4 regions of the uncultured Spongiibacter sp. genome follow, and region 3 is predicted to be linked to each of the others. Evidence: predicted binding sites of a transcription regulator. Region 3 holds the regulator's gene; each other region holds the start of a gene.

Region 1 (7,197 bases), on a different contig from region 3:
CCGCAAAGCTGGGCTTAAAGTCACCCTACCTCGGGTAAAAATTCTACAACTGCTTGAGCAGGCCGAAGCTGAAAATCAGCACTTCAGTGCGGAAGATGTCTACCGTTCGCTGATGGAGTCTGGTGAAGATGTGGGCCTGGCGACCGTTTACCGTGTTCTCACTCAGTTTGAGGCCGCCGGCTTGGTGGTGCGCCACAACTTTGAGGCCGGGCATTCCGTTTTTGAATTGGCCAAGGGCGAGCACCACGACCATATCGTGTGTATGGAGAGTGGTGAGGTGATCGAGTTTTACGACGACGTGATCGAGGAGCGCCAACACAAACTGGTGGAAGAGCGCGGCTTTGAACTCGTCGATCACAGCTTGGTGTTGTACGTTCGTCCCAAGAAGTAACGCTTATCTTGCGGGCGGCGCTGCCGCCCGCGTTCAGTGGCGTATGCCGAGCATTTCTCTGGCATGTGCCAAGGTATTCTCGGTTATCGCTATCCCGCCCAGCATTCGGGCAATTTCCTCGATTTTTTGATCTTCTGCCAGCGGCTCCAGCTCGGTTCGCAAGGCGGTCTTATTGCCGGTTTTCTTAACGCGAATATGGTGGTCGCCCTGGCTGGCCACCTGTGCCTGGTGGGTGACGCACAGCACTTGGCTGCGTTTGCCCAGGTCGTTGAGTAGCTGGCCGACAATTTCTGCGGTCGCCCCGCCAATGCCCACGTCCACCTCGTCGAAGACGATTGTCGGAACCGCGGCAACCTGAGCGGTGACGACTTGTATGGCCAGGCTGATACGCGACAATTCGCCGCCCGAGGCAATTTTATGCAGCGGGCCCATCGCGGCGTTGGGGTTGCTGCGAATGCGAATTTCGATGTCTTCGGCGCCGTGGCTGTGCGGCTCATCGTCAGTAAGAGGAATAATGGCAAACTCCACTTCGCAGTGTTTCATTGCCAGTTCGCCCAGTTTGCCCTCAATGCGTTTTTTCATTTTTAACGCGGCGGCGCTGCGCAGCTTGCTCAGCTTCGTGGCTTTGCTCTGGTAGTTGCTGAGCGCCTGCTGTTGCTCCTGGCGCATGGCATCAAGCTTTTCATCGGTTGCGTCGAGCTGCTCGAGCTGGTGTTGCAGCGATTGTTGCAGCTCGGGAAGTTCTTCGGGTTGGATCTTGTGTTTGCGCGCGGTTTGGTAGATGGCGTCGAGCCGCTGTTCAACGTCTTGCAGGCGCTGGGGGTCCAGTTCCGTTTCGTCGGTGACGCGCTGCAGTTCGCTGGCGGCCTCTTCGATCTGAATGCGTGCGCTTTCAATCAGGCTGATGGCGGCTTCTTGTGCTGGGTGGCCGTGCTGACAGCCGCTCAGTGACGAGAGCGCCTGATGCAAAATACCCATCGCGTTGACTTCGCCTTCGCGGCACAGGGCCAGGCTGTGGTGGTTAGCGGCCAGAATTTGCTCGGCATTGGCGAGCTGCTTTTGTTGGATCTCCAGTTCTTCAATTTCGCCGGGCTGAATATCGAGGCGCTCTAGTTCGTCGAGTTGGTAGCGCAGCAGTTGTTCCTGGGCGTTTTGCTCATCGAGGTGGCTTTCGAGTTCGTTGAGGCGCTTGCTAATGCGCTGATAGCGCAGGCAGTCTTCCCCCAGTGAGCTGCACAGTTCGCTGGCGCCGGCAAAGGCGTCGAGCAGCTGGCGTTGATAGGGCTTTTTAAGCAGGGACTGATGGGCGTGCTGGCTGTGAATATCGATGAGCAGGCCGCCGAGCTCTTTGGTGTCGTTTACGGTGGCGGGCTGGCCGTTGATATAGGCGCGCGACCGTCCCTCTTTGGTGATTACTCGGCGCAGCCGGCATTCGTTGCCCGCCAGCAGCTCTCGCTCCTGCAGCCATTGGCGGGCCAGGGGAATATCGCTGATATCGAACTCGGCATGGATGTCGGCGCGTTCGGCGCCCGCCCGCACAATGCCGCTGTCTGCGCGGTCGCCCAGTGTCAGGCCGAGTGCGTCGAGCATGATCGATTTGCCGGCGCCGGTCTCGCCTGTTAATACCGTCATTCCCGGCTGTAGCTCGATTTCCAGGGCTTGGGTGATGGCGAAATTGCTGACGCTTAAATGAACCAGCATGGTGGCGGCTCCAAAATGAAGATGTATGGTTATTTATACAGTAGTTGACTGTGCCCGCTCAAGCCCTGGTTGCGTTCTGGGAATTAAAAATACCGGCGGCCTTGAAAAACCTGGCAGAGCCCCCATACACGGGGAAGCTCACCCTCGGGGTGCGGAAGTTATTGGGCGGCTGGGCCGTCCGGCGAAATGAAGGAGGCTGCTAAGGTGGCAGAGGAACAAGATAAAACAGCCGCGGCTGAAGAGCTGGCAGCGGAGCAGGCAGAATCGGTTGAGCAGGTTGCTGAAGAGCAGGGCGCCGATGCGGGAGATGATCTTCAGGCGCAGCTGGACGCCGCGCGTGAAGAGGCGGCCAATGCCAAAGAGCAGGCGTTGCGCGCTGTAGCAGAGGCGCAGAACGTGCGTCGCCGCGCCGAGAAAGACGCCGAGAACGCGCGCAAGTTTGCGCTGGAGAAGTTCGCCGGGGATATGTTGAGCGTGGCGGACAATCTGGATCGCGCGCTTGCGGCTGCCGATACCGAAGACGAGGCGCTGAAGCCGATTCTTGAAGGTGTGGAGTTGACGCGCAAATCATTGCTGGATGCGCTGGCGCGCCACAATGTTGAACAGATCGATCCAACCGGTCAGCCATTTGACCCGGAATTCCACGAGGCGATGGCGATGGTGCCTAACCCGAGTGCGGAGCCGAACTCGGTGATTGATGTGATGCAAAAGGGCTACACCCTGAACGGGCGCCTGCTGCGTGCGGCGATGGTTGTGGTCGCGAAGGCGGAGTAACTGCCAAATATTCACACCTGAGATGTTGATGGCCGGCTTGAAATTGAGAAAAACGGACCAATATCTACAGCAAGAACAGAGTTTAACGGGGCCTGGGTGCCTCGCGCAGTAAACAGCGAATGCGGAGAAAAGTTATGGGTAAAATTATTGGTATCGACCTTGGCACCACCAACTCCTGTGTGGCGGTAATGGATGGCGACAAGGTAAAGGTTATTGAGAATGCCGAGGGTGGTCGCACCACGCCTTCTATTGTTGCTTACACTGACGACAATGAAATTCTGGTTGGTCAGAGCGCCAAACGTCAGGCGGTGACGAACCCGGACAACACCCTGTATGCGGTTAAGCGCCTGATCGGTCGCCGCTTTGAGGACGATGTTGTTCAAAAAGACATCAAGATGGTGCCTTACACCATCAGCAAAGCCGACAACGGCGATGCCTGGGTTGAAGTAAAGGGTGAAAAGCTGGCACCCCCGCAGATCTCTGCGGAAGTACTGAAGAAAATGAAGAAAACCGCTGAAGACTACCTGGGTGAAAAAATCACCGAGGCGGTTATCACGGTTCCTGCTTACTTCAACGACTCTCAGCGTCAGGCGACTAAAGATGCCGGCCGTATCGCTGGTCTGGAAGTGAAGCGGATTATCAACGAGCCGACGGCGGCTGCACTGGCCTACGGTATGGACAAGGCCAAGGGCGATCGCACCGTAGCCGTGTACGACCTGGGTGGTGGTACCTTCGATATCTCGATCATCGAAATTGCCGAGGTGGATGGCGAGCACCAATTTGAAGTGCTGGCGACCAACGGTGACACCTTCCTGGGTGGTGAGGATTTTGACCTGCGCCTGATTGATTACCTGGCGGAAGAGTTCAAGAAAGAAAACGGTATTGACCTGAAAGGTGACTCGCTGGCAGTTCAGCGCCTGAAAGAAGCGGCTGAAAAAGCGAAGATCGAATTGTCTTCCAGTCAGCAAACCGAGGTTAACCTGCCTTACATCACGGCAGATGCCACCGGTCCTAAGCACTTGGTTGTTAAATTGAGCCGTGCCAAGTTGGAGTCGCTGGTTGAGGATTTGGTGAAGCGTTCGCTGGAGCCAATGAAAACGGCGCTGCAAGATGCCGGTTTGTCTGCCTCTGAGGTTGACGAAGTGATTCTGGTTGGTGGTCAGACGCGTATGCCGCTGGTGCAGTCTAAAGTGACTGAATTCTTCGGCAAAGAGCCGCGCCGTGACGTGAACCCGGATGAGGCCGTTGCGATGGGTGCTGCCCTGCAAGGTGCGGTACTGTCGGGTGATGTAAAAGACGTATTGCTGCTCGACGTCACCCCGCTGAGCCTGGGTATTGAAACCATGGGTGGTGTGGCAACACCGCTGATCGAGAAGAACACGACTATCCCAACGAAGAAGTCGCAGGTGTTCTCGACTGCGGAAGACAACCAGACTGCCGTAACCATTCACGTGGTTCAGGGTGAGCGTAAGCAGGCGTCGGCGAACAAGTCACTCGGTCGTTTCGACCTTGCGGACATTCCGCCGGCACCGCGCGGCCTGCCGCAGATCGAAGTAACCTTCGACATCGACGCCAACGGTATTTTGCATGTATCGGCCAAAGACAAGGCAACTGGCAAGGAGCAGTCTATTCGCATCACTGCTTCCAGCGGCTTGAACGAGGACGAGATCGAGCAAATGGTGCGCGATGCCGAGGCGAATGCCGAAGCTGACAAGAAGTTTGAGGCGCTGGTCACTGCGCGCAACAACGCCGAAGGTCTGGCTAACGCGACTCGCAAAACGCTGGAAGAAGCTGGCGATAAGGCGAGTGACGAAGAGAAGTCAGCCATTGAAGCAGCGCTGGTGAAGGTTGACGAGGCCGTTAAAGGCGACGACGTCGAGGCCATCGAAGCGGCTGCCAAAGAGCTTAGCGAAGCCTCTGCGGGCCTGGCGCAAAAGATGTACGCCGAGCAAGCGGCAGAAGCGGAAGCGGCAGGCGGTGAGCAGCCAGAAGCCTCAGCGGCCGGCGACGACGTTGTCGATGCGGAGTTTGAAGAAGTCAAAGACGACGACAAGAAGTAAGCGGCGGGCGGGGCTCTGCCCCGCGTTGCTGGCGTGAACGGGAGAAGGGAGGCGCTAAAACCTTGGGGTTTTGCAGGGCGTTTGGCCCGCTCCCGTTTCGCGTGTGATGAGAGATTGAATTTTTACTGGGCTTGCGGGGTTTGTCTGCGCCCAACACAGCGTGAAGCGAGACGATGTCAAAACGCGATTACTACGAAATACTGGGCGTGTCCCGAGATTCGGACGAGAAGGAAATTAAAAAAGCCTATCGCCGTATCGCCATGAAGAATCACCCGGACCGCAACCCGGATGACCCCAAGGCGGAAGATATTTTCAAAGAGGCGACAGAGGCCTATGAGGTGCTGTCGGATTCTGAGAAGCGCTCAGCGTATGACCGCTTTGGTCACGACGCGGTAGGTGGCGGTGCCGGAGGTTTCGGTGGCGGCGCAGGTGGCGCTGGCTTCAGCGACATCTTTGGCGATGTTTTTGGCGATATCTTTGGCGGCGGTGGCGGGGGGCGTCAGCGTGGCCCGCAGCGCGGCGCGGATCTGCGCTACACGCTTGAGATCGATCTTGAGCAAGCGGTGCGCGGAACAACGGCGAAAATCCGTATTCCGACTCTGGTGTCGTGTAAAACCTGTGACGGCAGCGGTGCCAAGAAAGGCTCGACGCCGCTTACCTGCGGAACCTGTAATGGCGTGGGTCAGGTGCGCATGCAGCAGGGCTTCTTTGCTGTGCAGCAAACCTGCCCCAATTGCCGGGGTAGCGGGACGATTATTTCTGACCCGTGTAATGACTGTCATGGCCAGGGCCGGGTAGAGGAAACCAAGACGCTGTCGGTGAAAGTGCCGCCCGGCGTTGATACTGGCGACCGCATTCGCCTGAGCGGCGAGGGTGAGGCTAGCCCCGACGGCGGTCCCGCTGGCGATTTGTATGTGCAAATGTCAGTGCGTCCACACCCCATTTTCAAGCGCGATGGCAAGCACCTTCACTGCGAAGTGCCCATTGGTTTTGCCGACGCGGCGCTCGGTGGCGAGTTGGACGTGCCCACCCTTGATGGCCGTGTAAAACTTAAGATTCCCGCCGAGACGCAAACGGGTAAGTCTTTCCGCCTGCGCGGCAAGGGGATTACGCCGGTTCGTGGTGGCAGCACTGGTGACTTGATCTGTAAGGTGGTTGTTGAAACGCCGGTATCGCTGAGCAAGCGCCAAAAGGAGCTGCTGCAAGAGTTCCAGTCAACGCTGGATGGCGATGACAAGCAGTCGCCGCGCAAGAAAAGCTGGTTTGACGGCGTTAAAGACTTCTTTGACGACATGAAGCTGTAAATAGTTGAGGGGAGGGTGGCCTCCCCTCGACTTGCCTCGCATTTTTCTCCATCCTGAGACCCTGGTATCCGGGTTGGACGACACACTATGGAAAAAACCCTCAATCGCTTTGTTGCTGAGTCGCTTTGGTCGCCGGAGGTTGCCAATTACAGCCCTTGGCGGCGCCGGTGCGTGCATATCTTGCGTTACGTGTATGTGGTGCTGGATGATCTGGCTAAAGGCGAGCTCACGCTGCGGGCGATGAGTTTGGTGTATACCACGCTGCTTTCTCTGGTGCCGATGCTGGCGGTGAGCTTTTCTGTGTTGAAGGCCTTTGGCATGCACAACAAGCAGCTTGAGCCGATCATGCTGCAGTTCCTGGCGCCGATGGGTGAGCAGGGTGTGGAGATCACTCAAAAGATCATTGGTTTTATCGACAATGTGAAGATCGGCGTGCTGGGAACCTTCGGTATCGCGCTGCTGTTTTACACCGCGATCTCGCTGATTCAAAAGATTGAGGGAACGTTTAACTATATCTGGCGCCTGGAGCAGCACCGCAGTATTGGTCGACGCTTTGCTGACTATGGCAGTGTCATGCTGATTGGCCCTTTGTTGGTATTTTCGGCGATCGGTCTGTCTGCCAGTGTATTGAGTGGCCGCGCGGTGCAGGAGGCGAGTGAATACCTGCCCTTTGTGACCCACGTGGTATCACTGCTCACCACGGCGGCGCCGTATATCATGATTATCGCCGCGTTTACCTTCTTTTATATGTTTATTCCCAACACGCGAGTGACATTCCGCGCGGGCGCGATGGCGGGGTTGGTGTCGGGGGTGTTGTTCCAGAGTCTGGGGTGGGGCTTTGGTAGCGTGGTGGTGTCGGCGAGCGACAGCGGTACCTATGCGATCTACTCCGGCTTTGCGATATTGATCCTGTTTATGATGTGGATGTACATCAGTTGGCTGATCCTGCTGGTGGGCAGCAGTGTTG
Region 2 (7,197 bases), on a different contig from region 3:
TAGTGTCGTCACGCTGGCCGGTGAGCCGGCCAGCGATCGTCACGACTAGCTGGTGGGCGCTTTTTTAGCGGCTGCCTTTTTGGCTGCGGCCTTTTTAGCTGCGGCCTTTTTAGCGGGAGCTTTTTTTGCTGGTGCTTTTTTAGCAGCGGCTTTTTTTGCTGGTGCCTTTTTGGCTGCGGCTTTTTTAGCAGGGGCTTTCTTTGCCGCTGCCTTTTTAGCGGCCGCTTTCTTAGGTGGGTTTTTCTTGTCGAAGTCGCGCGCAGCATCGCGGGCAGCCTTAGCCAGAGCCTTGGCACGCTGATAGTCAGCCTTTAAATCCTGCATTTGTTCGCGGGCCATAATGACCAGCGCCTTGGCGTCCACCTCAAGCTCGCGCGCAGAGTCCACGGCCTTGTGGGCGCGCTCCACCTGACGCTGTATGCGGGCATCCATATTTTCTTTGGCTTTCTTTTGCAGCTCGCGCAGCTTTTCCTGCTCCTGGCGAATTTTCGCTCGCGCTTTTTCAGTTTGCGCCTTAGCGCGCTCCAGTGCTTTATCCGCGTCGGATATTAAGCGGTCGCGTAGTTTTTCTACTTTATCTTCCAGAGATTCAATCTCCCGGTTGATCAGCGCTACAGGGTCTAGTTTTTGTTTAGCCATGCTTTCTGACTCCGTCATAAAGTGTTGGGGTACGTCGCGAGCAGGAAGTCTGTTCGTTGGCTTAACATAGCAAATTTCCTGATAATGAACAGAGTAATGCAGCGAATGAGTGAACAAATTATGAACAAGTCACAGAGCGATGCGATAGAGGCAGCGGTTTTTCGCCGCTTGCTCGAGCATTTGGACGGCCGCAAAGATGTGCAAAATATCGACTTAATGAACCTGGCGGGTTTTTGCCGTAACTGTTTGTCGAAGTGGTATGCGGCTGCAGCCGAAGAGCAGGGCATAGAGGTGGATTACGACGCGGCGCGCGAAAGAGTCTATGGCATGCCGTATTCGCAATGGAAATCGAAATACCAAAAAGAAGCCAGCCCCGAAGCGCTGGCAGCGTTTAATAAAGAGCAGAAGTAGCAGCGCCCTAGAGGCCCCCATTGGGGATAAAGCGATTGCGGCTATTTGCGCGAATCCAGCGCAGTGTCTCAACAGATAGCTTTTCACCGCGTTTGCGCAACACTTTGTTGATCCAAATGGCGGGGGATTCTGCGCCAGCTTCCCAGCCGCTAATCCGTTCTTCGGCAACAGTGAAGAAGCGAATGAGTGCCTGTAGCTCAGCGTTGTCGAAATCGGCCACAGCGAGTTGCCAGGGCGCAGCGGGTAGTCGCATGACGGCGCTATAGCGCTGCTGCTCCTCCTCAGTGAACGGCGAGGGGAGTGTTGCCAGGGACGCGTCATCGCTCAGTGCTATACAGCGCTCGAGAAAGTCTCGATCAATGGTGATAGCGGCTTTTTCAGAGTCCGGGGTCCAACTGCCAATACTCATTGCTACGGCATTCCTTTTTAATTCAACGTGGGTGGTGTGGCGCACAGTATACCTCACTACCATGAGTGACAAGCGCTAGCTGCTCGCGTAAAGTCTGTATGTTTGTACAGTATTTGGCTTAAGCGGGTTTTCTGCGCCATGGTGTCGGTGCTCAACACGAGAAAGATCATTCATTGCGACTGCGATTGTTTTTACGCTTCGGTGGAGATGCGTGATGACCCGCGTTTGCGCGGTAGGCCGATTGCCATTGGTGGCAAGGCCAGTCGGCGCGGCGTGATCGCTACCTGCAACTATGAGGCGCGCGCCTATGGTGTGCACTCGGCAATGCCGACCGCAACCGCATTGCAGCGTTGCCCGCAGCTGATTTTGGTCCCGCCGAATATGGATAAGTACCGCCATGTTGCTGCGCAGATTCGTGAAATATTTAGTCGCTACAGCGAGCTGATCGAGCCGTTGTCCCTGGATGAGGCCTACCTGGATGTCAGCGAGTCGCCGCATTTTCAGGGCAGCGCCAGCCGCATTGCCGAAGCGATCCGGCAAGCGGTTGCTCGCGAAGTGGGAATTACTATTTCCGCGGGCGTTGCACCGAATAAATTTTTGGCGAAGATTGCCAGCGACTGGCAAAAACCTGACGGGCTTACGGTGATACGGCCCGATCAGGTCGATGACTTTGTTCGTGCGCTGCCAGTAACCAAGATTCACGGCGTCGGCAAAGTGATGGCGACGAAGTTGGCGGCACTGGGCATCGAAAACTGCGAGCAGCTGCAAGGGTGGAGCGAGCTGGCCTTAGTGGAGCGTTTTGGTCGCTTTGGGCGGCAGTTATATGGTTATGCGCGCGGTGTGGATGCGCGGCCGGTAAAGGCCGAAAGGCAGCGCAAATCGTTGAGCGTTGAGCGCACGTTTGCCGAGGATCTGTCGCCAGGGGAGGCCGCGGATGCAGCGCTTGCCCAACTCATAGACGAACTACAGCGGCGTTTGCAGCCACATAGTAAACAGGCTATCGCGGGCGCGTTTGTTAAGTTGAAGAGCAGGGAATTTAAGGTAACGACCATCGAATTGCGCCAGGAAGGCAAGCTTGACCCCGCCTGCCTGCCTCCGCTGATGATACAGGCCTGGGCGCGATTGCATTGCCCGGTTCGCTTGATTGGTGTGGGTGTTCGTTTCGCCGCGCCGGTAGAGCAACAGCAGCTCAGCCTTTTCTAGCGACGGCGGGCGCCGGCGCGGTGCTGATAAGATTGCGTTGTTTGTATTCAGGCTTCGCCAAGGCGTCTGCTGTAGGCTGACGCGCCTGTTTGGCCATCGGCGCCATAGGTGCGCAGGGCGGGGCTGCCCAGCCCGAGGATGTGCATGGCCTGTTCATTGTAATCTTGCTGTCGACTAAGCAGGCTGCCGATACGCTCATTCAGGTCGCGACAGCGGCGCAGGCTCTGAGTCACCTCTGCAGACATCGCCCGCTCTGGCTGCTGCTGTTGGCGCAGGCGCTCGAGCGTCTCTAATTGCTGGCAGCAATCCATTTTTTGTTCTGCAAGCTCGCGCAGGCGGTCGGCGTCGCCGTGGTCGCGCAGCACCGCCAACTCTTCGTTTAACAGCGCTTCAAAGCGCTGGCTATGGGCCAGTAACTGTTGCTCGGTATCGGTCATCATGCGCTAGGATCTGTCAGTCGTTCCAGATCGACAAAGGCCTTTGCCACCTGTTCGCTGTCGACGGTGAACTCACCGTTGCGAATTGCGGTTTTAATCGCCTCCACTTTTTGACGGTCGATACCGTCGCTGCCGGCAATTGCGGTTCGAGCGCGATCAACCAGGCTGCTATCAGCAGCTGGTGTGCTTGCCGATTCGAGCGGCGAAGTGGCACCGGCATCCGCGGCGTTGGTCGCGTTTGAAGACGGGTTACTGTCGAGCCTTCTTGGCTGGCCGAGTGGGCCGCCATTAATTCGATCGACCATGATAATTCCTCATTACATTGGCGTTGATGGTATGCCTTATGACAGTTAACGGCAGCTATCGATAAAACTTTAGCTTTTTTTTATTCGATTCGTACCGTATTACCACTAATGACAATACCTTCTAACTGTTTGCCTGAACTGATATTTTCCACCCGTATTCGAGCACCCTTCGCCGCGTCTTGCAGGGCACGGCCCTTCATGCTGACGTTAATGGCAGTACTGCGGCTAATGAGCTTGAGCTCTTGTCCTCTCTTTATCATCGCTGGGGCCTCCAGCATATTCGCGGTGATAACCGCGCCCTGGGGAATACTGCGTCGGCTGAGCATTCCCTGACCTCCAAGGCCCTTTTGGTATCCGTATGACAGACTCGATACATCGCGCTCTGTCCAAGTGATATCCGCTTCAGTCACTCGCTGGCCGGCAGCGATAGGGTGCTTGCTCACCATGACCTTAGTGAATGCCGCGATCGTTACCGGCAGGTACACCTTCCATGCCTTAACACCTTCGCAGCGCACGCCCACCGTCGTGCGCCGCCGGATGCTCGCGCCGGGCGGCAAAAAGGCCTGTAGTCGCTGACTACATTTTGCCAGACGGGTGCGCGGGTCGAGTTCGCCCACGGTGATACGGGTGTTCTCGTTTTGCCAGGGGTGGCGTTTGGCAATGAACTGGCTGGCAGTAGCACTAATACGCTGCGCTGACTCCACGCCAGCGCTTGCCAGAGTGCTCGGGCAGACGCTGCTCAGAAGAGCAATGGTGATTGCTACGCGCCAGATCATGACACCTTATTCCCTCACTACTAATTTGCGGCGCCAAGTTTTTGTCGGCGCGGCGGCTTTATGAGGTGAGCAGCAATTGCTATGCCAGTTTTGCGAAATAGAGTGAGTGTTAGAAGGCGTGACAAAGACTTGCCGCTCGCCGGTGAAACTGGCGGCAAGGGCTTGCCGAAAAACCGACGGTTTGTTGGCGTCGGTTTTATAACATATTGAAAAATATAGGAATAAAAAAGTGGCACGCGCTTTGCGTCGGACATGTCGAACGCCAAAGGCTTTGCGCCCTTATCCAGTGTATCGGCAGCGCAGCCCATAACTTTAGCGAGACAGATTTATGGCGATTAATTTTGATAAGGCACTCGGTATACACCAGCAGGCACTGCTGCTTCGCCAGCAGCGTACCGAACTGCTGGCCGCCAATATAGCCAATGCTGACACGCCCGGCTACAAGGCACGCGATATCGACTTTAAACAAGCACTGGGCCAGGCAGCGCAGGGCCAGCAGTTATCGCTCAGTCGCAGCAATGCGGCGCATATTACCGAAGCGGTCGCTCCAGCGGCGGGGCAGGCGCCGGTGATGTACCGCATGCCTCAGCAGCCTTCAGTCGACGGCAATACGGTGGAGAGCCATGTGGAGCAAGCGGCATTTGCCGATAACAGCATGCGCTATCAGGCCACTATGAGTTTTCTGAGTAGTAAGTTCTCTGGAATTAAATCGATTCTTCAGGGAGGTCAATAAGCGATGGCGAATCCCCTTGATATTGCCGCTGCGGCGATGAACGCGCAAATGCTGCGTTTGAATACCACCGCCAGCAATATGGCAAATGCGGATACGGTGGCCAGCAGTGAACAGGCTGCCTACCGCGCAAAACAGCCGGTTTTTGCCACCGTGCTGGACCGCCAGCAGGGCGTCGCCGGTGTCGAGGTTGTGGGTATTAGCGAGAGCAATGCTCCTGTTCCCAAGCGTTATGAGCCGGGCCACCCGATGGCGGACGAGCAGGGCTATGTCTACGGCTCCAATGTGAACACCGTTGATGAAATGGCCAATATGCTGTCCGCCTCCCGTTCATACCAGAACAACGCCGAGGTGTTTTCCACGGTGAAGACCCTGACCCTGCGGGCCTTGCAGCTCGGTAAACAGTAGGAACTGAATGATGGAATTGCGAACGCTTGAACAATTGCAGCAGCAGAGTGCGGCGAGTACGGCAAAAAAAGAAGCCTCCTCGCTGGGCCAAGACGACTTCATGAAACTGATGCTGCAGCAGCTTAAGAATCAAGACCCGTTTAAACCCACCGACAACACGGAATTTATCAGCCAGATGGCGCAGCTAACGTCGGTGAGCGGCATCAGCGAAATGAATGACAACCTGGCTGCACTGACGAGTTCGCTGTACGGCGGTCAATTGCTGGATGCGTCCTCGCTGATCGGTAAAGAGGTGCTGGTTGGCAGTGATGTTGTCGCCCTGCCATCAGAGGGCGCGGTAAGCGGTCAGGTAACACTGCCGGTGAGCACGCAAGCGGTCGATGTCGAGATTTTGGCGCCCTCGGGTGAGGTGCTGGGCAAGGTGGCGTTAGGACCGCAGGCGGCGGGACCGGTGTCGTTTCGTTGGGATGGTAGCGGCCTGGACGGCGAGCGCTTGCCCGCAGGCAATTATGTAATTCGCGCGCAATACCTGAACGGCAACAGTGTAGAGGCCTTGCAAACGGATATTCGCAGCCCCGTACGCAGCGTGAGTTTGCCCAGTGGTGGCGGTAGCCCCACGGTGCAAATTGATGGTGTCGGTACGGTCTCGATGTCGCAAATAAAGGAAATTAGCTAGGCGCTTCGGCGCATTCATTGATCAATTCGCGAGTGATCGCAGCAGGAGTATAACTATGAGCTTTCGTATTGCATTGAGTGGACTGAACGCAGCGTCATCGCACCTGGACGTCACCGCTCACAACATTGCCAACGTTAACACCACTGGCTTTAAAAGTTCCCGCACATCCTTTGCCGATGTGTATGCAACATCCAATAACGATGTAACCAAAACCACGCCCGGCGCAGGTGTTCGTTTGAATACCATTGTTCAGCAGTTTTCGCAGGGCAACATCGACTTCACCGACAACAACCTGGACCTTGCCATTAGTGGCGAAGGCTTCTTTACCATGAAGGGCTCAAGTGGCGTGACCTACACGCGCGCTGGCGCCTTCAGTGTCGACCGGGAAGGCTTTGTGGTGAACAACAATAACGACCGTTTGCAGGTGTATCCGGCAACCACCAATGGCGACTTTGCCACCGGTTCGCTGTCTGATTTGCAACTGCAGGTCACCGAGAACGCGCCGCGAGCATCGACACGCGCTGATATCGGCGTGAACCTGCCCGGCGATGCGCCAGTGCCGACCTCGACGCCTTTCGATCCAACGGTAGCGTCGAGCTATAACCACGCCACGTCGATGACCGTCTACGACTCGTTGGGTACCCTGCACACGGCAACGCTGTACTTTGTGAAAGACCCCGCGGCAAACACCTGGCAGCAAAATGTCTATATCGACGACAACCCGGTGAGCCTGGGCAATACGCTGTCATTTGATAATACCGGTACCTTGCAAAGCCCCGCTTCGGGCATTGTGACTGTGCCTTCCTACGACCCCAACAACGGCGCGGCAGCGATCGACCTCTCGCTGGATTTCACCTCATCAACGCAGTACGGCAATGAGTTTGGTGTGAACAGCTTGCAGCAGGACGGCTTCACCACAGGGCGATTGACCGGTATCGAAGTGGCGAGCAACGGCGTCGTGTCTGCGCGCTTTACCAACGGCCAGTCATCCCAGTTGGGTAAGGTCGCATTGGCGGGTTTCTCTAATCCCAATGGTTTGCAACAACAGGGTGACACGGCCTGGGCGGAAACCTTCTCTTCCGGTAGTCCGCGTGTGGGTGAGCCGGGTAGCTCTAACTTTGGTCTGCTGCAGGCGGGTGCATTGGAGAGCTCCAATGTCGATCTTACTGAGCAATTGGTGGAAATGATCACCGCGCAGCGTAA
Region 3 (7,197 bases):
CCGCAATCCCTGCCGGGGCGGAGCCGGTAGAGCGCATCGTGGTAATGAAGCAGGAGCGCCGCATGCGCAGCGAAGAGCTACACTACATCGACCACCCCTTGTTTGGCTTACTGGTTATGATCAGCAAGCCTCAGGAATTACCCGTGGCTGGCGATAGCGTGGGAGAGTAACGACTTTACCTGCAACATTCCGGTATCAATAACGGCCTGAATATCTTCCATCGTAATGAGCGTATCGCTCAGGCCGGCACCTGGATTCACCACCAGGCACACGGAGGCGTAATCCAGACCGGCCTCCCGAGCGAGTGCCGCTTCCGGCATTGCGGTCATACCCACCATATCGTTGCCATCGCGCGCCAAGCGGCGTATCTCTGCAGCCGTCTCCAAACGCGGTCCCTGAGTTACCGCGTAGGTGCCGTAGGGCTCAATATCAATATCCGCCTCTTGGGCAGCGGCGCATAATCGTAGCCGCAGCTCTTCACAGTAGGGGTAACTGAAGTCCACGTGCTCAACTTTGCCATCACGACCATCGTAAAAGGCATGTTCGCGTCCCCAGGTGTAGTCATTGATTTGCTCAGGCAGTGCGATAACACCCGCAACAAAGCGCTCGCTGATTCCCCCTACCGCATTCACTGCGATCACTTCCCCTGCGCCAACAGCCTTCAAGGCGTGAATGTTCGCGCGGTAGTTAATTGCATGTGGCGGCAGCGAATGCCCCACACCGTGCCGGGGCAAAAACAGAAACTCCGCCCCCTGATACTCCATATGCTGAACCGGTGCACTGGGCTCACCAAAGGGCGTTGCCACGGCTTCACTGCTCAACATGTGAGCCCCCGGCCAATCACACAGCCCTGTACCGCCAATAACTGCAATGGGTCTACGCATTTTTTTCGTCTCCGGCCGCTCCGCTTTGGCGAGCAGCATTTTCGATCTGCAAGGGGTCCATTTTCACCGTGGTGGTGGGGAACGCCACATCAGCACCATGCTCGTGGACAATCTCTAAGACTTTTAGCAAAACATCTTGCTTAATCTCGTGGTACTTCACCCACTGGGTTGTCTTGGTGAAGGTATAGATAAAGAAATCCAAGGACGACGCGTTGAACTTATTGAAGTTCACAATCAGCGTTTTTCTGAGATCAATCTCGGGGTGCGCTTCCAGCATGGTTTTTACGCCGCTGATAATGCCGGGTAACTTGCTCGCATCTTCATACCTTACGCCCACCGTTTCATAGATACGCCGGTTCAGCATGCGCGATGGGTTCTCGACGGCGATCTGCGTAAACGTGGCATTGGGCACATACAGTGGGCGCTGGTCAAAGGTGCGAATTCGGGTCTGCCGCCAACCAATATTTTCTACCGTGCCCTCTATCTCTTTATCTGGCGAGCGCACCCAGTCGCCCACAGAGAATGGACGGTCTAAATACACCATCAGGCCACCAAAAAAATTCGCCAACAAATCCTTTGCGGCAAAGCCTACCGCTATCCCGCCAATGCCGCCGAAGGCCAGTACACCAGAAATGCTGTAGCCAAGGTTCTGAAGAATCATCAACACCACAACAATGATGACCGCGCTTCGCACCAGTTTGCCCAGCGCCATCACCGTTGTTTGGTCGATCGGCTCGTCGCTATCGCTGTATTCTCTGGAGAGCAGGCCCGCTTCGATTTCGTGAACCAGCTTCACGAGAAACCAACCCAAAATCGCCATCACCGCAACGGCTCTGAACGGTTGCAGCGCGGTAAAAATGTCGGCGTCAGTGCTACCGGCGATAATCTCTAATACGTGACTGGCGCCGACCACCCATATCAACAATACCAGCGGACGACGCGCAGCGAGCAAAACGGCGTCATCCCACAGGTTATGCGTGCGTTTAAAACGCTCGCCCAGAACATTCAGCAAGCGGCCTGCCAGTAAGTTCGCCGTCAGAACAATAAGAACAACGATGAACACTTCCGTGAGCCAAGGGTAGCTAGAAAACTCTATACCTTTAATCCAATCCATCGACATCAAACGCTGCCCTCTACTTATACAGATTGCTTGTTAACCCCGAGCCACTTATTCATTAGCGTGCTAAAAAACGGGGTGAAAAAAAGAAAATCAGTTTAACTTAGCCGGGCATCTTACTGAAAGTGCGAAGATTTAAACTTGAAGCCCATAACAACGACACAAAGCCACACCCGGGCTCTCGGATAAATCCCTACTGGACAGCCCGATGGGACATGATAGCTTGGAGATACGTACTTTAGGAGGTGAACGCTATGGCATCATTAAATGCGTTGATAGGCTGCTGGTACAAAGACCTGGAAACCGGTCAGCAGTTCGAAGTTGTGGCTACAGATGAAGGCCTGGACACAATAGAAGTGCAATTAATTGACGGAGAAATCTGCGAGTACGATTTGGACAGTTGGAGGCAGCTAAAGCTCACCGGTATTGAAGAGCCAGAGGACTGGCGAAATGCGTTCGAGCTCAGCGATGACGACTACCGCCATTGGGATGATGGCATCATGCCGGAGCAGATCGGCAACCCGCTACACGAAATCGAGAGCGATGTTGTCAACGGCATCCTCGATGAATTCTAGCCACTGAAACACTGAATTTTCCGCGCTCCCCCTCCTGCCTGCCTTCGGGTGGGCTTCTTTTTATCTACCCTCCCACTTTCAGCCAACATCAAAATTACCGATCGCGGCTTGCACAGAACAAAATACTGTATATACTCACAGTTACTGTATAGATAAACAGATGCCAGAACATGGAAAAATTAACCGCCAGACAAGCGCAAGTACTCGAGCTGATAAAGAGCCATATCGACGATACCGGCTACCCACCGACCCGTGCAGACATTGCCAGAGAACTCGGGTTTCGCTCACCTAACGCTGCCGAAGAGCACCTCAAGGCTCTGGCCAGAAAAGGCGCGATCGAAATTATACCCGGCGCCTCAAGAGGTATTCGCCTTCCCGAAGACCTCGGCATTCCCATTGTTGGCCAGGTTGCTGCAGGTAGCCCCATCCTGGCTCAGGAGCACATTGAAGACCATTGCGCGATTTCGCCAAACCTGTTTTCTCCCTCGGCCGACTACTTCCTTCGCGTGCGCGGCGACAGCATGATCAATGCCGGAATATTTGAAGATGATCTATTGGCTGTACACCGCTGCCAGGTGGCTCAGAACGGACAAATCATCGTCGCGCGAATTGGTGATGAGGTCACTGTAAAGCGCTTGCAACACCAAAAGAACAAACACCAATTGCTATTAATCGCCGAAAACCCCGACTACGCCCCCATTGAAGTTGACCTGCGAGAACAGGACTTCGCCATTGAGGGCTTGAGTGTGGGTGTACTGAGACGCGGGAGTTAAGCATGGCACTGATCGAGCAAACATCATTGTTCTCAAACGCTCAGCAGCACAACACTGCTACGCGCATTACCGATATCATGTTGAGCAGCCAGGCGCACCTGTCACGCACGCTGCTGGCCGCCATGCTAATGCAGCTAAGCGGACAAACTGAGGAGCGTTGGTTGTGCTGGGTTGCAGACAGACCTCTCAAACCATTACTCGATGCCTGCGGCAAAGATCGCGGCCAGCGAATATTACAGGTTGTGTCGAACGGCGGCAGCCTCTGCAATATTGCGGCACGAGCGCTGGAGCGCGGGAAAAGTCACACCGTGGCGGTTTTGACGAACACTCCCCTCAGCACAGAACAACGCTGCGCTCTAGAGCGAGCAGCGCTGGCTGGCGACGCCGAGTGCCTGGTGATACAGCTTCAAAATTAACAGCCAAGAGGGACCCAGCAGCCACGATACATAAGGGGTAAAGAGGTGCTCTATGCCCTAGTGGAGGGTCTTTGATGGGGGGTGAATATCGTCCTGATCGTCGTCTTGTGCTTCAGCGGCGTCGTCACTAAGCTCTTCGCTCACAACCTGCGCAGCTTCTAGACCAGCCTGCACCATTGCACGGGCGATCTCTAAACATGAGCCTGGAATTTGCTCTCTGGCCTCACTTGAGAACCGGATCATCACCAATGGCTTTTCGTCGCCTTCGGAACGCTGAAGCACGATATCGCCATTTGCCAATTCAACCAATTCTAAATAAGCCAGCACAGAGTTTCCCTTGTTTGTTATCACCACGCGTTGACGCGTTTGCTAAGTGTAACAAACCCAGCGACCAGTAGGCCAATCTGTCAGTAGACCGACCTATCAATACTCCAAGAGTGTGCTTCGGTGTCTCGCGATCAGCTCGCTGAGGAACTGCAAGCAGCCCTTAGCAAGCTCAATATCGTCCTGATCAGAAACCGTAACGGTGCTTAGCAGCGACGGGTTGTACTGTTTTGCATCACCGGGCTGGCGCACAAAACGGTAGTCCAGCATCCACTTCAACTGATCATCGTGTATTTCGCGATCAGCCAACTCTGCAATTTCCGGAGGGTGCGCGGCCTTCGTCAATACTTGAGCATTCATACGCCCAGTGGGTAAAGTCTGGCTATATAGCGGTTGCTGGATGAGTAAGTCGGCCAAATGGCACTCGTAGGCCAGCCGTAGCTGCCACAACGCAGACTCAACACAAGCTCGCTGATAATGCCCGCTCCACTGTGGCTCGGCGTCCCCTTCACTGTCAGCGAGATACTGCTTAGCGAAGTGTAAATGGAGGTTGCACTGCCCCCGGTAACTCTCTGACATACGCCCTACTTCGCTTTCTTCACTGGCGATTTTTTAGCCGCTTTTTTCTGCTTTACATGCGCCACCCATTTACCGCCTTCATAAAAGGCGGACCAACCACTGGGTTTGCCGTCAACCTCAGACTGCACATACTGCTCCTTGGTCTTACGGCTGTAGCGAATAACAGTATCTCGCCCCTCGTTGTCTTGCGCTGGCGCAGAAAACAAGAAAGCGTATTTAGGATCGATCTCTGCCTGGTGAGGCAGAATCTCTTTCACCTTGGGTGCCCTGGTTTCACGGTTTTTGGGGAAGCCACTGGCAGCCAGGAACAGTCCGGAGGCACCGTCGCGGAGTACGTAGTGGTCATCGACTTTTTCACACTGCAACTCCGGCATAGGAACCGGGTCCATTTTCGGCGGTGCCGCTTCGCCGTTACGCAGTAATTTGCGTGTGTTTTTGCAGCTCTCGCTCGTGCAACCGAAATACTTGCCGAAGCGCCCCGTTTTCAGCTGCATGTCAGCACCACACTTATCACATTCGATAATTGGGCCGTCATAGCCTTTAACCTTAAAGGCGCCCTGCTCAATCTCATAGCCGCTGCAATCGGGGTTATTGCCACAAATGTGCAATTTGCGACTTTCGTCGATCAGGTAACTCTCCATTGCCGTGTTGCACAGCTTGCAACGGTGCATACTGCGCAAGACCCGAGACTCTGCCTCTTCGTCTTCCGCATCAATACTAATAAATTCCTCACCGGGAACCAGATTGATGGTTTGCTTACAACGCTCTTTGGGCGGCAAGGCATAACCCGAGCACCCTAAAAAGACACCGGTGCTGGCCGTGCGGATTTGCATATTACGCCCGCACTTCGGACAGGGAATATCCGTTTCGGTGGGCTGGTTGCTGCGCATCCCATCGTCACTGCCCTCCGCTTTTTCGAGGGTCGCCCTAAAATTGCTGTAAAACTCATCCAGCAGCGCCGTCCAGTTTTTGTCGCCAGAAGCAACGCTATCTAAGGACTCTTCCATCCGCGCGGTGAAGCTGTAGTCGAGAAGATTGCTGAAACTCTCGACTAGACGATCGGTGACAATATCGCCCATTTTTTCGGCGTAGAAGCGTCTATTTTCAACTTTTACGTAACCGCGGTCCTGGATCGTAGAAATAATGGACGCATAGGTCGATGGCCTGCCGATGCCGCGCTTTTCAAGCTCTTTTACCAACGCTGCCTCGCTGTAACGCGGCGCAGGCTTGGTAAAGTGCTGACTGGGATCAACCTCAAGCAACTCAAGATGATCTCCGACTTTTACATCGGGCAGTTCCTGATCGTCGTCTTTTTTGCTCGCAGCCGGCGGCTGAACCTTCATAAACCCATCAAAGCGCATCACGCGGCCGCGGGTACGCAGCTCAAACTCCCCCGCTTTGACCGTGATAGACGTGCTGGTGAACTCAGCAGGCACCATTTGGCAGGCAACAAACTGCCGCCAGATCAAGGTGTAAAGACGCTCCGCATCCCGCTCCATGCCGGACAATTGGGTCGGCTCGACATTGACGTCGGAGGGGCGAATCGCCTCGTGAGCCTCCTGAGCACCGTCTTTGCTTGAGTAGCGTTGGGGCTGCCCAGGCAGGTAACGCGTGGAAAAATTCTGCTCAATGTACCCTCGACAGGCTTCCACAGCGTCATTACTCAAATTGGTCGAGTCAGTACGCATATAGGTGATATAACCCGCCTCGTAGAGGCGCTGCGCCAGCATCATGGTTTTCTTAACGCCAAACCCCAAGCGCGTACTCGCCGCTTGTTGCAGCGTAGACGTAATAAACGGCGCGCCAGGCTTGCTCCGCGTCGGCTTGTCTTCGCGGCTGGCTACTTCAAAGCTTGCGGCTTCAAGCGCGGTCACCGCCGCCATCGCTGACTCTTTGTTATTGGGCCGGAAGTTGTTCGCCCCCTGCTTTTTGACTTCCAAACGCAGCGGCCCTGCCGCAGCGCGATTGTTCGTATGGATTTGCCAGTATTCCTCTGGCACGAAAGCGCGGATTTCCTTCTCGCGCTCAACTATCAGGCGCACGGCCACCGATTGTACTCGGCCTGCACTCAAGCCTCGTGCAATCTTTGCCCACAACAGTGGCGAAACCATATAACCAACAACGCGATCGAGAAAGCGACGCGCCTGCTGGGCATTAACCCTGTTGATATCGAGCTCGGTGGGAGCGGAAAAGGCTTCTTGAATCGCCTTTTTGGTAATTTCGTTGAAAACGACGCGCTTGTAGCGCGAGTCGTCGCCACCAATCGCCTCGCGCAAATGCCAGGCTATCGCCTCCCCTTCGCGGTCAAGGTCGGTCGCGAGATAGATGGTGTCGGCATCGGCGGCCAGCTTTTTCAGGTCGCTGACGACTTTTTCTTTGCCGGGCAGTATTTCATAGCGCGCCTTCCAGCCTTTTTCCGGGTCAACGCCCATTCTCGCCACCAACTGCTCACGCGCCTTTTTCTTTTTGTGGCGCGCTTTCTCTTCCGGCGACATTTTGCGCGTTAGCGCGGCGGCCTTGGCTCGCTCC
Region 4 (7,197 bases), on a different contig from region 3:
CGACGAGATATGCCGGTAGGCAACCCCGCGTTTTTTCATTATCGCCAGCACCTGCTCAAAGTGTCGCAACTCTTCACGAGCAAGCCGGGACATCTTGTTGAGAAGATCCAGTTTATCCACATAGCGAAACATTAAGTTCAGCGCAGTGCCCGCGGCCTTTTTTTCGCAGTTGGCATGATCAATGAGCAGCTCTTCGGGGTGGGCTAAGGCGGCATCAACCCATTCATTGGGCGTCTCGCAGGGGAGAAAATCCAGAATTTCAGAAATGTCGACGGCCATACTCACTGCCCTGAAAAAACGCGGAAGTATATCAGTACGATGGGCCGGCCTCAGCCCTCTTTTTGCATATAACGGCCGATGTAGCGCTCGTAGTGAGCCTGCGAAAGCAGGTAGAACTCGCGGTCAATGGCCTCCCGCAATTCCAGCAGGCTACTGTCGCGCCAGACACTATCGACAACAAAGCCATACTTTCGCGGCTCTGTTATTTGCCCGGCACCGGCGCGCAGCAATTGAAACAACCATATGTAAGGGTCTTTCTGCGCGGGATAGCGCACACGTTGCACGCCCAACTGCCAGGCCAGCAGCTCGGCATTAATAATATGAAGTTTGTCCTGCATCACCTGCACCAGGAACTGGTCCAGGCGTTCATCAATGATGCGCTTCTGCTCCTGGCTGTAGCTATTCCAGTGAATCACCTCGTGACAAAAACGCTTGCAGCCACGGCAAACATCATCACCGATACCAGTAGAGCAAACACCAATACAAGGTGTCGCCACACGGCGTAGCAAATCAGACAAAACAACTCCCGAGAACGTTTTTAAACGAGGCAAAAGAGTAAGCGAGCGCGCCCCCTGAAACAAGGGTCAGCCCACCGCCAAAAATAGGTGGATGCCAGTGCCCCCGAGCCCACCTTTCCAGCCGGGGCGGCACACTCACCACTTGCGGCACCAACGCCGCTATCGTCATTAAGGTAGCCAAATCACTGCATTATTCACGCTTATGATACGTCGACGGTGGCTTTTTGGAGGAAAACCGCAGCAGTGGTAATAATCCTGTCGATATCCGCGCCCTATTCTTAACAAACCTTAACCTGGGTAGGGTTTTTCAGTATACTTGCCACCCCATTTCGCATCGATGACGGGCATCGATAGCCCCGGCCTCCGGCGATCCCGGACTACGGGTACCGAAACTGATAGAGAGAGGAGTTAACAGTGCTAGAAGCATATCGCAAGCATGTCGAGGAGCGCGCGGCGCAGGGCATCGTCCCCAAGCCCCTGAACGCAGAGCAAGTAGCCGGCTTAGTTGAGCTACTCAAGAATCCGCCAGCCGGTGAAGAAGAGACGCTGGTAGATCTGATCTCGAACCGCGTGCCACCGGGCGTAGATGAAGCCGCCTACGTAAAAGCAGGCTTCCTGTCTGCCATCGTTAAAGGCGAGGCTAGCAGCCCTCTCATCACCAAAGAAGAAGCCGTTAAACTGCTGGGCAATATGCACGGCGGCTACAACATCGCAACACTGGTTGAACTCCTCGACGACGCAGCACTGGCTCCTCTGGCTGCCGAAGAGCTCAAGCACACCTTGCTGATGTTTGATGCCTTCCACGACGTGGAAGAAAAAGCCAAAGCCGGTAACGAGCTGGCTAAAGCGGTTATGCAAAGCTGGGCAGATGGCGAATGGTTCACCAGCCGCGATGACGTGCCCGAAAGCATTGTTAAAACTGTCTTCAAGGTGACTGGCGAAACCAACACCGATGACCTGTCACCCGCGCCAGACGCGTGGTCGCGTCCTGATATCCCGCTGCACGCACTGGCCATGTACAAAATGGAGCGCGACGGCATCAAGCCCGACGAGCAAGGCAAAATTGGTCCCTTGGCCCAAATTGCTGAGCTGGAGAAGAAAGGCCACCCAATCGCAATGGTTGGCGACGTTGTTGGCACGGGCTCTTCACGTAAATCTGCTACCAACTCGGTACTGTGGTTCTTCGGTGACGACATCCCCGGCGTGCCCAACAAGCGCGGTGGCGGTGTGTGTATTGGCGGCAAGGTTGCCCCTATCTTCTACAACACCATGGAAGATGCTGGCGCCCTGGTTTTTGAAGCCGACGTTGAAAAACTCAACATGGGCGATGTGATTGAAATTCGCCCCTATGACGGCGTGATCAAGAACGTTGAAACTGGCGAAACTCTCAGCGAATTCAGCCTGAAATCTGACGTCCTGCTGGATGAAGTGCGCGCTGGTGGCCGTATCAACCTGATCATCGGCCGTGGTCTGACCACAAAAGCACGCGAATCATTAGGCCTTGAGCCCTCGACTCTGTTCCGCGTGCCTTCGCAGCCCGCCGACACTGGCAAAGGCTTCACATTGGCCCAGAAAATGGTCGGACGCGCTTGCGGCCTGCCCGAAGGCCAAGGCGTACGCCCCGGCACTTACTGCGAGCCCAAAATGACTACCGTCGGCTCTCAGGACACCACTGGCCCGATGACCCGCGACGAGCTGAAAGACCTGGCCTGCCTCGGTTTCTCTGCCGACCTGACCATGCAGTCTTTCTGCCACACCGCGGCTTACCCCAAGCCCGTTGACATCGACACCCAGCACAGCCTGCCAGACTTCATTATGACGCGCGGCGGTGTCTCTCTGCGCCCCGGCGACGGCATTATCCACAGCTGGCTGAACCGCATGCTGCTTCCTGACACAGTCGGTACTGGCGGCGACTCTCACACCCGCTTCCCAATGGGTATCTCCTTCCCTGCGGGTTCTGGTCTGGTTGCTTTTGCTGCAGCCACTGGCGTTATGCCACTGGATATGCCCGAGTCTGTGCTGGTGCGCTTTAAAGGCGAAATGCAGCCCGGTATTACCCTGCGCGATCTGGTTCACGCGATTCCCTACCAAGCCATCAAAGATGGTCACCTGACGGTTGAGAAAAAAGGCAAGAAGAACATCTTCTCTGGCCGCATTCTCGAGATCGAAGGTTTGGAAGGCCTGACGGTAGAACAAGCCTTTGAATTGTCTGACGCCTCTGCTGAGCGCTCTGCTGCGGGCTGTACCATCAAGCAAGGTATCGAGGAAATTTCAGAATACCTGCGTTCAAACATCACCCTGCTGCGCTGGATGATCAGCGAAGGCTACGGCGATGCACGCACACTTGAGCGTCGCGCTCGCAAAATGGAAGAGTGGCTGGCCAACCCAAGCCTGCTCGAAGGCGATGCAGATGCGGAATACGCAGCAGTTATCGAAATCGATCTGGACCAGCTGACCGAGCCCGTGGTTTGCTGCCCGAACGACCCAGACGATGCCAAGCTGTTGTCTGAAGTTGCCGGCGACAAAGTTGATGAAGTCTTTATCGGTAGCTGCATGACCAATATCGGTCACTTCCGCGCAGCCGGTAAACTGCTGGACGCCCACAAAGGCAGCCTCTCTACCCGTCTGTGGTTGTCGCCACCAACCAAGATGGACCAGCACACGCTGATGGAAGAAGGTTACTACAACATCTTCGGCGCCGCTGGCGCGCGTATGGAAATGCCAGGATGCTCGCTGTGTATGGGTAACCAAGCACGTGTTGCCGATGGTGCCACGGTGCTGTCTACGTCTACACGTAACTTCCCCAACCGCTTGGGTACTGGCGCCAACGTTTACCTGACCTCAGCCGAGCTGGCAGCGGTTGGCGCAATTGTTGGTCGCCTGCCTACGCCTGCAGAGTACCTGGAATACACTCAAAACCTGAAGAGCATGTCAGCGGACATATACCGCTACATGAACTTCGATCAAATTGAGTCCTTCCAGAAAGGCGCTGAAGAAGGTGCGCGCATTGCCTCAGTAGAGATTACTGAAGTTTCTGCCTAAGCCATTGCGTTAAAATCAAGCCGCCTCCGGGCGGCTTTTTTTATGCCTGCAAAACGCGAAAGTCTATTAGCGCTAATCGTCATTGCATGGGCTGCGGCGATAACCTCACCAATCAACTGGGCGCGGCACGGAGAAAAAAAGAAGTTAGCTACAAGGCATAGCGTAGTGGCGGTTTTGCCACAACTCAAAGGGCTGGAAGCGACACTCGCCTCCAGCGGCACGTATTAACCCGGTCTAGAAAGCCTTAGGGGAAAAGCCTGTCACCTCATCAAGCCCCATCTCGCGCCCCAGTGCGGTAAGCGGGTGCACAACCACCAAGCCTTTTACCGATTTTTTCAATTTACCCATGTCAGCTTGCTCGGCCTTGCTTAAAGCCCGCTTGAACTTCATTGCCTGCAGCATTTCAGCCTTGCTGCTATTACTGCGTGACTGCTGCCCTTTAATACTGGCACGTCGTTTTTCCAATGCCGCAATTTCACGGTCAAATTGAGCGATCAAGATATCATCACCCCGACTCACCGCCGCTTGACGCTTTCGGCGCTGTAAATCGAGCTTGTTATTAATTTGCTGAATTTCTTTATTGAGGTTCACTACCCGGTCCTTTTACCCACGGCTACGGCGCGCAGTGTAACAAAAGCGACGCCTTATTCCCCTTGAAACAATAACTGTATACATATACAGTTATAAAAAATCACTACAGCAAGAGGTGAACCATGGCGGTTGTAGCCAAGTGGATGTGCGACAGGGACAACACGATGTTTGACAGCAAAAAAGACGCGGACGCTTACGACAAAATGCTCGAGCTCGCCGAGCAATTTACCGCGCTACTACAGCGTGAAGTTCCCGGTGTAGACGATGCCAAAGCAGAGAATTTCGGTATTTTACTCGCCAAAAATAAGGATGCACTCGTTCAGGCCTGCAAGGGCAAAGTCGAAGCCTTAGAGACCTTGTCGCAAGAACAGGACAACAACGTTCACGCATTGGCCCAAGGTCAGTGAAAAAAGCATAGCGGCTGCCATCAATACAGCCGCTTCCCCCCTCCTTCGCACACACTAAAGCGGCGCTGACAGCTGTTCTTTAGGCTCGGCTTTCAATTCATCCTCAGCCAAGCCGGGGAAGTATTTCATCAAGTAAGGACGGCGCAGGACCAGAAAGCTGGTGGGTACGAAGACCAGCGAAAGAATAGTGGTCAACACCGTGCCGCCAGCAAGTACCACCGCAAAGGGTGGCCAAAATGTTCCCTCAGCGATCAACAGCGGGACGAGTCCGGCGACCGTGGTAATTGTCGTCGAGGAAATGTGACGCGTACACTCAGAAACGGTTTCAACAATCTCTGCGCGATTGCCCGCCATCGCCAACGGCGATGCCTTTAGCTCCGTGAGAATAACAATCGCCGCGTTAACCGCCAGCCCCATCAGCCCCATCAAACCGATGATCGCCGTAAAACCAAAGGGATAACCCGCCAACCACAGACTAAAAATACCTAGTCCCGCCGACTGAAAGGCCACTGCAAACACCAGTGCCGACAGACGGAAAGAATTGAAAGCCATTACCACGGTCACGATCAGCAACACCAAAATGATGCCAACGCTGCTCATCAGCTTACCCACGGCCCGGTTGCGACCCTCGGCCTCTCCGCCGATCTCCAGCTCGTAGCCCACTGGAACGATAAAGTCGTGCTCATCCAGGGACTGGCGCACCGCCGCTAACACCACCGCTGGCAGTACGCCGTCGCGAACATAGATTTCAACCTTGTTCATTCGCCGACCATCGCGCCGGGTGATCTGGGCTTGCGCGGGACGCAGTTCTGCGCTGGAAATCGCCGACAATGGCCGCGACCCCGTCGGTAAAATAAGGGGGAAGGACAGGAAACGGTCAACACTGGTTTCCTTCACGCCCGCCCCTGACACCCTAACCGGCAGCTGCTCACTGCCATCGAGTAAACTGCTGCTAATAACACCATCGACACTTGCCGCGAGCAGTTGTGAAACATCACGCAGCCCAACCTGACTGCGCTGCGCCTCACTCTCTTCCACGTCCAGCCACAATTTCGGCACCACTTCGCCGAGAGAGTCTCGCACGTGCACAACATCATCGAGGTCTAGCGCAATACGCCTCACCTCATCGCCAAGGCGTTTTAGCTGTGCAATATCGCTGCCGTATATACGCAGCTCAACCGGAGCAATGGTTGGCGGCCCCTGGCCCAAACGCCGAACAATTGTCTGATACTCGGGAAAGGCCTGGTCCAGCTCATCTTGCAGGACTGAAACAAGACGGTTTGCATTGGTGGGGTCACTAACCGTTGTCATCGCCTGCGCGTAATTTGGCGTGCCATCGCGATTATCCAGCAGGTTGTAGTAAAACGAAGGAGCACTGCGCCCAACAAACCAATGCAGGGCCTCAATCTCACTGTGGCTATTGATCCACTCGGACATCCGCTCAGTGGCGCGCTGGGTTTCGCGTATGCCGGTACCTGCCGGTAAATACACCTCGATATCAATCATGTCTCGATCCGAGGGCGGGAAGAATTGCTCAGGCAGGGTTTTCAACACCATAAAGCCAATAAGCGGAAGCACGCAGCACAGCAATGCCACGCGTCGCGGCCACATCAGCGCACGACTGAGAAATGCGCGAAACCAGCGGTTGATGGCCGACGACGACATTCCCGGCGCCTGCTCGGCAGACAGCCAGCGCCCGGCGATAGGCGCGATGATAAAGAGTGAAATAATCCAGCTACCGAACAGCGCAAAAATCACCGAGTTCGCCAAGGGCCCAATAAATTCGCCAGCGGAGCCCGGCATCATGGCTATCGGCATAAAGGTTAGCATGGTCGTTAGCGTGGAGCCCAGCAGCGGTACCCACAAGTGTTTAAATGCCTTAACCGATGCCGCAACCGCCGAATAGCCGGATTCGCGATAGCGACGCACCATATCGGCGACAACAATAGCGTTGTCGACCATGATGCCCAGTGCCACGATTAAGCCCGTTACCGACATCTGGTGAATGGGCAAGCCACTGATATTCATGCAGGCCAGCGCGTAGAGCATGGTCAGCGGTAGCGACAAAGCGACGATTACCGCCGAGCGCCAGCCCAGGGTAAATAGCAAAATGGAGAAGATAAACAAAAAGCCCAAGGCGATATTGCTGACTAACTCGCTGAGCCTCGCACTGGTATAGCGCTCCTGGGAAAACAGCTCTTCAACAACAATTTCATCGGGGAGATTCTTGGTGAATTCCCGCAATTCGTGGCGAAGATCCTCGGCCCACAAATCCCCGCGCACGGTTGGCAGCATTCGCACTGCAATGGCGATACTGCGCTCGCCATCAATAATCGCCAGCTCGCTGGGCACCACCGGCT

The links. The regulator LexA, encoded in region 3, represses DNA repair genes until DNA is damaged. The targets are predictions, from matches to a motif close to ACTGTNTNTANANACAGT.
Region 1: recN (DNA repair protein RecN) is a predicted target of LexA. The motif match lies at 2,117-2,134, and genes of this name have one in related genera.
Region 2: dinB (DNA polymerase IV) is a predicted target of LexA. The motif match lies at 1,553-1,570, and genes of this name have one in related genera.
Region 4: ABNS66_RS13390 (YebG family protein) is a predicted target of LexA. The motif match lies at 4,504-4,521, and genes of this name have one in related genera.

Annotation. Positions count from the first base shown of each region.
Region 1 covers NZ_CAXGPO010000023.1:1,917-9,113, reverse strand. The annotation lists gene fur (ferric iron uptake transcriptional regulator) at 1-391, shown strand, start outside; gene recN (DNA repair protein RecN) at 425-2,092, opposite strand; gene grpE (nucleotide exchange factor GrpE) at 2,297-2,866, shown strand; gene dnaK (molecular chaperone DnaK) at 3,001-4,926, shown strand; gene dnaJ (molecular chaperone DnaJ) at 5,100-6,230, shown strand; gene ABNS66_RS10880 (YhjD/YihY/BrkB family envelope integrity protein) at 6,318-7,197, shown strand, end outside.
Region 2 covers NZ_CAXGPO010000003.1:65,656-72,852, reverse strand. The annotation lists gene ABNS66_RS02800 (helix-turn-helix transcriptional regulator) at 1-49, shown strand, start outside; gene ABNS66_RS02795 (hypothetical protein) at 46-639, opposite strand; gene ABNS66_RS02790 (DUF1244 domain-containing protein) at 760-1,050, shown strand; gene ABNS66_RS02785 (hypothetical protein) at 1,058-1,459, opposite strand; gene dinB (DNA polymerase IV) at 1,598-2,662, shown strand; gene ABNS66_RS02775 (flagellar export chaperone FlgN) at 2,710-3,102, opposite strand; gene flgM (flagellar biosynthesis anti-sigma factor FlgM) at 3,099-3,404, opposite strand; gene flgA (flagellar basal body P-ring formation chaperone FlgA) at 3,485-4,180, opposite strand; gene flgB (flagellar basal body rod protein FlgB) at 4,509-4,913, shown strand; gene flgC (flagellar basal body rod protein FlgC) at 4,917-5,318, shown strand; gene ABNS66_RS02750 (flagellar hook assembly protein FlgD) at 5,326-5,994, shown strand; gene flgE (flagellar hook protein FlgE) at 6,050-7,197, shown strand, end outside.
Region 3 covers NZ_CAXGPO010000054.1:144-7,340, reverse strand. The annotation lists gene ABNS66_RS15370 (CsiV family protein) at 1-170, shown strand, start outside; gene ABNS66_RS15365 (S-methyl-5'-thioinosine phosphorylase) at 138-884, opposite strand; gene ABNS66_RS15360 (mechanosensitive ion channel family protein) at 877-2,004, opposite strand; gene ABNS66_RS15355 (DUF6763 family protein) at 2,256-2,576, shown strand; gene lexA (transcriptional repressor LexA) at 2,747-3,349, shown strand; gene ABNS66_RS15345 (hypothetical protein) at 3,352-3,765, shown strand; gene ABNS66_RS15340 (hypothetical protein) at 3,823-4,092, opposite strand; gene ABNS66_RS15335 (DUF6586 family protein) at 4,189-4,668, opposite strand; partial or broken gene topA (type I DNA topoisomerase) at 4,674-7,197, opposite strand, start outside.
Region 4 covers NZ_CAXGPO010000036.1:2,429-9,625, reverse strand. The annotation lists gene miaE (tRNA isopentenyl-2-thiomethyl-A-37 hydroxylase MiaE) at 1-279, opposite strand, end outside; gene ABNS66_RS13405 (DUF1289 domain-containing protein) at 330-797, opposite strand; gene acnB (bifunctional aconitate hydratase 2/2-methylisocitrate dehydratase) at 1,212-3,839, shown strand; gene ABNS66_RS13395 (YibL family ribosome-associated protein) at 4,074-4,430, opposite strand; gene ABNS66_RS13390 (YebG family protein) at 4,553-4,837, shown strand; gene ABNS66_RS13385 (efflux RND transporter permease subunit) at 4,892-7,197, opposite strand, start outside.